DNA from 3 places in the Mesorhizobium sp. M0751 genome. Region 3 is predicted to be linked to each of the others. Evidence: predicted binding sites of a transcription regulator. Region 3 holds the regulator's gene; each other region holds the start of a gene.
The links. Region 3 encodes PhoB, which activates phosphate uptake and scavenging genes when phosphate is short. Its sites were predicted from a motif close to TGTCATNNANCTGTCAT; they were not measured.
Positions count from the first base shown of each region.

Region 1: the regulator PhoB is predicted to act here: its motif matches at 1,023-1,039, upstream of NKI19_RS29325 (LTA synthase family protein).
Region 2: the regulator PhoB is predicted to act here: its motif matches at 674-690, upstream of olsB (l-ornithine N(alpha)-acyltransferase).

Region 1 covers NZ_JAMYPH010000028.1:46,783-49,051, reverse strand. The annotation lists gene NKI19_RS29325 (LTA synthase family protein) at 1-982, opposite strand, end outside; gene fabD (ACP S-malonyltransferase) at 1,230-2,195, shown strand; gene fabG (3-oxoacyl-[acyl-carrier-protein] reductase) at 2,256-2,269, shown strand, end outside.
Region 2 covers NZ_JAMYPH010000017.1:67,278-69,546, reverse strand. The annotation lists gene NKI19_RS23670 (hybrid sensor histidine kinase/response regulator) at 1-604, shown strand, start outside; gene olsB (l-ornithine N(alpha)-acyltransferase) at 754-1,629, shown strand; gene NKI19_RS23660 (trimeric intracellular cation channel family protein) at 1,639-2,269, opposite strand, start outside.
Region 3 covers NZ_JAMYPH010000002.1:115,915-118,183, forward strand. The annotation lists gene NKI19_RS03185 (ROK family protein) at 1-549, shown strand, start outside; gene phoB (phosphate regulon transcriptional regulator PhoB) at 559-1,248, opposite strand; gene phoU (phosphate signaling complex protein PhoU) at 1,265-1,972, opposite strand; gene pstB (phosphate ABC transporter ATP-binding protein PstB) at 2,005-2,269, opposite strand, start outside.

The DNA of each region.
Region 1 (2,269 bases), on a different contig from region 3:
AAAAGCCGGTCAGGGCCTCGAACTCGATGTTGGCCGTCATGCCGCCGAACTCGGGCGAGAACATGTAGCCCGTGCGCAGTGCCCGCACATTGGGGATAGGGTCGGGCGTGATGGTGACACCGGGCAGCTTGGTCGGATCCCAGAAGGATTCGCTCATGACGACGATGATGTCGGGCTTCTCGGCGGGTACCGAGGCCGTTACCTGCGGTTTGCCTATCGCTTCGATCGCCTTGTCGGAATAGCCGGGCGGCGCCGAGACGTGGGCCATCGGGACGTTCAGCGCGAAGGCGAGCGCAAAACCGTTTGAGGCATAGTTTTCCTTCTGGTCCCACATGATCGGGATGATCTGCAGCCGGTCGCGCGTCCACGAGAAAGTGGCATAGTCCATGATGGAGACGAAGAAGGCGATCAGCGGCACCGTCAGCGTCAGCCGGGCAAGGCGGCCCTTGTGGCTGAGTGCCGGAACGCGGCGGCGCCATAGCCGCCAGCCATAGACGAGCAGCGACAGCCCGCCGACAATGCCGATCGCCAGGGCAATGGCGGTTCCCGGGCGATCGCGTACCAGGAGCGGCATCAGTGCCACGATCTGCCGGGAATAGAGGAAATCGGTCGGATAGAGCGGATCGCCGAGATAGAGCGACTTCTGGTGGCCGACGAACGCCAGCGACAATGTCAGCGGCGCGACGATCATCAGGCTCTGATGGCTGCGGCCGAGCACGGCGTCGAGGCCGATGAGGATCAGCGCAAAAATGATGATCGTGGTCCAGCCGGGTTTGAAAGGCTGCAGAAAGAAATCAATGGTGCCGGCAAAGTTGCCGCGCACGATCAGTTCGATGGCAAACACCAGGATCGCCGCAGCCAGCAAGCTGATAAGGCCATAGCGGATGACAGGCCATTTGCGCGCCGGTAGATAGCCGGTCGACGGATCGCCTTCAAGAAACTGTGGCGCCGCCTCGGCTGCGCTCTGCTTGGTCTTTGCCACTTCAATAGTTCCCCGGCCCGCAACAAAAGCGTCACTCGATTGTCATCGAACTGTCACGCAAAGCCTAGCGTCTGCGGCGGAAATAAGAAGAGCCAGCAAACAAATCGTGAGCGGTTTTCATCATGAGTGATCGCCAAAAAGCCTGCCGAAACAGGCACTCGGCCGACATTACGTGGTCAAGGTTGGGCTTGACTTGGCCGCACGCCTTGCGTCACAGGCAACGAGAACCAGCAGCTGGGAGCCGACGATGGCCATCGCATTCACCTTTCCGGGGCAGGGCAGCCAGGCTGTCGGCATGGGCAAGGACCTCGCCAATACTTTTGTGGAATCGCGGCGGATCTTCGAGGAAGTCGACGACGCGCTCGGCGAAAAACTATCGCAGCTGATCTGGGAAGGCCCGGAAGAGACGCTGACGCTGACCGCCAATGCCCAGCCGGCGCTGATGGCGGTGTCACTTGCCGCAGTCCGGGCGCTGGAGGCGCGCGGCTTCTCGCTGAACGGCGAGGTCACCTATGTCGCCGGCCACTCGCTCGGTGAATATTCGGCACTTGCGGCCGCTGGTTTCGTTTCGGTCGCCGACGCCGCCCGGCTGTTGCGTATCCGCGGCAATGCCATGCAGGCGGCTGTACCGGCCGGCGAGGGCGCCATGGCGGCGATCATCGGGCTGGAACAGGCCGACGTCGAGGCCGCTTGCGCAGAGGCCGCCCAGGGCACCGCCAAAGATCCCGCGCAAGCCTTGGTTTGCCAGATCGCCAATGACAATGGCGGCGGCCAGCTGGTGATCTCCGGCGCCAGGCCGGCAGTCGAACTGGCTGCGAAGCTATGCACGGAGAAGGGCGCCAAGCGGGCGCTGATGCTGCAGGTCTCGGCGCCCTTCCATTCGGCATTGATGAAGCCTGCGGCCGAGATCATGCGGGAGGCGCTGGCGGCCGTGACTAAGAGTGCGCCCGCCGTGCCGCTGGTCTCTAATGTTACGGTGACCCCGACGAGCGATCCCGACGAGATTGCCCGCCGCCTCGTCGAACAGGTGGTCGGGCGCGTGCGCTGGCGCGAAACGGTGGAGTGGTTCGGCAGCAATGGCGTCGGCACACTTTACGAAGTGGGCGCCGGCAAGGTGTTGTCGGCGCTGGCCCGCCGCATCAACGGCGACATTGCCACCGCTGCCATCGGATCCGCGGCGGATGTCGAGGCGGCGCTGGCGAAGCTTGCATAATCAACTGGCGATTTGACACCGCTCCATGCGAAGGGTGTTCGCTCAGATCAGGAGGCAAGAATGTTCGAATTGAC
Region 2 (2,269 bases), on a different contig from region 3:
ATTTGCCGATTGCGAGGCAGTGACGCTGATCGCGCCCACCGACCGCGGCATGCTTGGCGAGTTCCGTGCCAACGGTTACGCCACCTTCCTGGCGAGGCCGGTGCGCGGCGAGACACTGCTGCGCGTGCTTTTGACCAGCCATGCGCCGGTCATCGCCGAGCCGCAATTGCAAAAGCGCGGCGCGCAGGCTGGGCACGCCATTGGCGCCCGCCAGCAGGGCCTGTCGGTGCTGATCGCCGAGGACAACGACATCAACGCCATGCTGGCTCGCGCCACGCTGCTGAAGGCCGGGCATCGCGTGAAGGTGGTCGGCAACGGCAAGGCCGCGGTCGAGGCGGTCATCAGCACCGGCCACAAGCACCGCTACGACGTGGTGCTGATGGACTTGCACATGCCTGTCATGGACGGGCTGGACGCCATCGCCGCCATCCGCCGCCATGAGGAGGAGACCGCGGTGCCGCCGGTGCCGATTATGGTGCTGTCGGCCGACAGCCAGGAAAAGACCCGCCACGCCGTGCTCGCTCACGGTGCCAGCGGCTTCGTCACCAAGCCGCTCGACCCCGATGCCCTGGTTCATGCGGTCGAAGGGCAAGTGGCCGCCTGAGGCACAACATAGACGGTCGATAGATTACCCAGCCGACGAAGTATTGCCCGCAGAGCCGTATCACGGTACTGTCACAATCCTGTTGCACCTACACCGTATCCCCGTGCCAAGAGGGATGGCTCGAAGGAGAATCACTCGTGCATACAGTCATGCCGGAATGTGATGCTCGGCCGAACGCCAGCGGGCCTTTGCTCGTCGGCCGGAACGCCGATGCCGTCATAAAAGGCGCATCGCTCGGCCGCATCGGCAATCTCGAAGTGCGGCTCGCCCGCAACGAGGCCGAGATCGCTGCCGCGCAGGAGGTGCGCTACCGGGTGTTCTACGACGAGCTTGGCGCCAGGAAGGACCTGTTCCAGATGCAGGACCGTCGCGACGCCGATCGCTTCGATCCCCTCTGCGACCATCTGCTGGTCTTCGATACTTCGCTTTCCGGCCCCGAGCATCGCCGCATCGTCGGCACCTACCGCCTGCTGCGGCAGGAGATTGCCGCGGCGGCCGGCGGCTTCTATTCCGAAGGCGAATTCGAGCTGACCAAGCTGATCGCGCGGCATCCCGGCCAGCGCTTCCTCGAGCTCGGCCGCTCCTGCGTTCTGCCGGAATACCGCTCGAAGCGCACCATCGAGGCGCTGTGGCAAGGCATCTGGGCCTATATCAACCATTACGGCATCGGCGTGATGACCGGTTGCGCGTCGTTCCACGGCACCGTGCCGGCGGCACATGCCGAGGCGCTGACCTATCTTGCCCACCACTGCCGGACGAATTCATCGTGGGACGTGCGTGCCGTCGCCGGGCGCTATTGTTCCATGGATCTGATGCCGATCGAGGCCGTCAATGCCAAGGCGGCGATCGCCGCGATGCCGCCGCTGGTCAAGGGCTATCTGCGCGTCGGCGCGCGCATCGGCGACGGCTGCGTCATCGACCGTGAATTCTCGACGGTCGACGTGTTCGTGGTGATGCCCGTCAAGGAGATCGGCGCCCGCTACGTCAATTATTATGGCGGGGAAGCGCAGCGGTTTGCGGCCTGACACCTTAATTCAGGGAATATCTTCCGGACGCCGGCCAGGCTTGCTTTTGTAGGACGGAAAGGCCCAGCCGAATTTGAGCGCGCCGCCGCGCACGCAGAAAGCCGCCATGAAACCTGCCAGGCCCGACGCAAGCGGCGGCAGTCCGGCGAAATCGCCAAGTGTGTAGAGGCCGGCGCCGGCAAGCGCTGCGGTAACGTAGATCTCCGGTCTCAGGAGCACCGAAGGCTCACCTGTCAACAGATCGCGCAGAATGCCGCCAAGGGTTCCGGTGAGCATGCCGGTGACGATCGAAACTACAGGTGAGCCGGTGATCGTCAGCCCCTTGGCCGCGCCCATCACCGAAAAGGCCGCAAGACCTATGGCATCGAGCCAGAGCAGCAATTTGTAGCGGGACTCCAAACGATGTGCGCTGAAGAAGACGACGACCGCCACCGCCGCACAGATTAGCACATAGTCGCGGTTTCCCACCCAGAACACGGGTACGTTGAGGATGACGTCGCGAACCGTGCCGCCCCCGATGCCGGCAACGCTAGCCAGAAACAGGTAACCGATAATGTCGAGCTGTTTGCGCGAGGCGGCCAGCGCACCGGTCGCCGCGAAAACGGCGACGCCGGTGTAGTCGAGAAGCTCAATGGGGTTC
Region 3 (2,269 bases):
CAGCTGTTCACCGGCACGCATTCCTCGGGCGGCGAGTTTGGCCACATGATCCATCGTCCAGGCGGCGCGCTCTGCCGTTGCGGACGACGCGGCTGCATCGAGGCCTACGCCGGCAATTACGCCATCTGGCGCAACGCCAGGCAGATGAGTGAAGACAGCGAACCGGTAGCCGACGTCAGCGACGCCGACATGCGCGCGTTGGCGGCCCGGGCGCGCGAGAAGGATGGGCCGGAACGCGAGGCCTACCGCAAGGCCGGCGAAGCGCTGGGTTTCGGTCTCGGCTCGCTGTTCGCGCTGATCGATCCGGCGCCGGTCGCGATGGTCGGCGCCAGTGCCGCCGCCTTCGATCTGATCGAGCCGGCCTTGCGCCAGGCCATCGCCCAGACCGCCGGTGGCCAGCATTCGGGCTCGATCTCCTTCGATACCGAACCAAACGAATTGCCGCTGATCCGCGAAGGCTGCGCGATGCGGGCGCTTGGCTTCGTCGACCAGGAGATTTTCGCGCCGGGCGCGCAGATGAGGCCCGGCGTCAGAAAGAACGTAGCCTGACCAGGCGGATCAATCTTCCCTGATCGCATAGCCGGCGCCGCGGATGGTGCGGATGACATCCGGCATGCGGCCGTTATTGATGGCTTTGCGCAGCCGCCCGACATGCACGTCGACGGTGCGTTCGTCGATATAGATCGTCTCGCCCCAGACATTATCGAGCAACTGGCTGCGCGAGAAGACGCGGCCCGGATGCCGCATCATAAATTCGAGCAGCCGGAATTCGGTCGGCCCGAGCCTGATTTCGCTCTTCTTGCGATAGACCCTGTGCGATTCGCGATCGAGCACGATGTCGCCGACCTTCAGCACGCTGGACAGCACTTCCGGCTTGGCGCGCCGCAGCAGCGCCTTGACCCTGGCCATGAATTCCGGTGTCGAAAACGGTTTGACCAGATAGTCGTCGGCGCCGGTCGAAAGACCGCGCACTCGGTCGCTCTCCTCGCCGCGCGCGGTCAGCATGATGATCGGCAGCCGCTCGGTTTCGGGGCGCACCCGCAACCGGCGGCAGAGCTCGATGCCGGAAACCGCTGGTATCATCCAGTCGAGCACCAGAAGGTCGGGCACATTCTCCTGCAAACGGATCTCGGCTTCGTCGCCGCGTGTCACCACCTCGACCTGGTAGCCTTCGGATTCGAGATTGTAGCGGAGCAGCACACCCAACGGCTCCTCGTCCTCCACCACCATTATGCGTGGTGCGATCATCGGCTGGGCACCCCCATCACGTCACCGGCGCGGACATTGTCGTTTCGTCCTGCTTCGGACGATTGCCCGGCAATTGCTCGCCGGTCAGCACATAATACGCATTTTCGGCGATGTTGGTGACATGGTCGCCGATCCGCTCCAGATTCTTGGCGCAGAACAGCAGATGCGTGCAAGCGGTGATGTTGCGCGGGTCTTCCATCATGTAGGTCAACAGCTCGCGGAACACGGACGTGTATTTGACGTCGATGCGCTCGTCGGCGGCACGCAGCTTGGCCAACGCGGCCGCATCGCCTGCAGCATATTCCTCGATAACGCCCTGCACCTGGATGAGCACCAGCTGCGCCATCGCGTCGATGGAATGCGACAAGTCGCGCGGCGTGACGCTGAGGCCGACCGCACTCACACGCTTGGCGATATTCTTGGCAAGGTCGCCGATGCGTTCGAGGTCGCCGGCCATGCGGATCGCTCCGACCACATGGCGGAGATCGTGGGCCATCGGCTGGCGTTTGGCGATCAGGGTGATGGCGCGGTCGTCCAGTTCGCGTTGACGCGCATCCATGATGGCGTCGTCGGAAACGACGCGTTGCGCCAACACGTTGTCGGAATTCAACAGGGCCTTGGTCGCCCCGCCGACCATCGAACCGGCGAGGTCGGCCATGTCGCGGATCAGCTTGCTGATCTGCTCGAGATCCTCGTCGAAAGAAGCGACTGTGTGTTCGCCCATGGTCCTGTCCTCATATGCATGATCGGAACGGCTCAGCCGAAGCGGCCAGTGATGTAATCCTGCGTGCGCTTCTCTCGGGGCGACGTGAAGATCTTCTCGGTCCGGTCGAACTCGACCAGTTCACCCAGATACATGAAGGCGGTCTGGCGCGACACGCGCGCCGCCTGCTGCATGTTGTGGGTGACGATGACGATCGTGTAGTCGGCTTGCAATTCGTCGATCAGCTCCTCGATCTTTGCGGTCGACAACGGGTCGAGTGCGGACGCCGGTTCGTCGAGCAGAATGACTTCCGGCTTC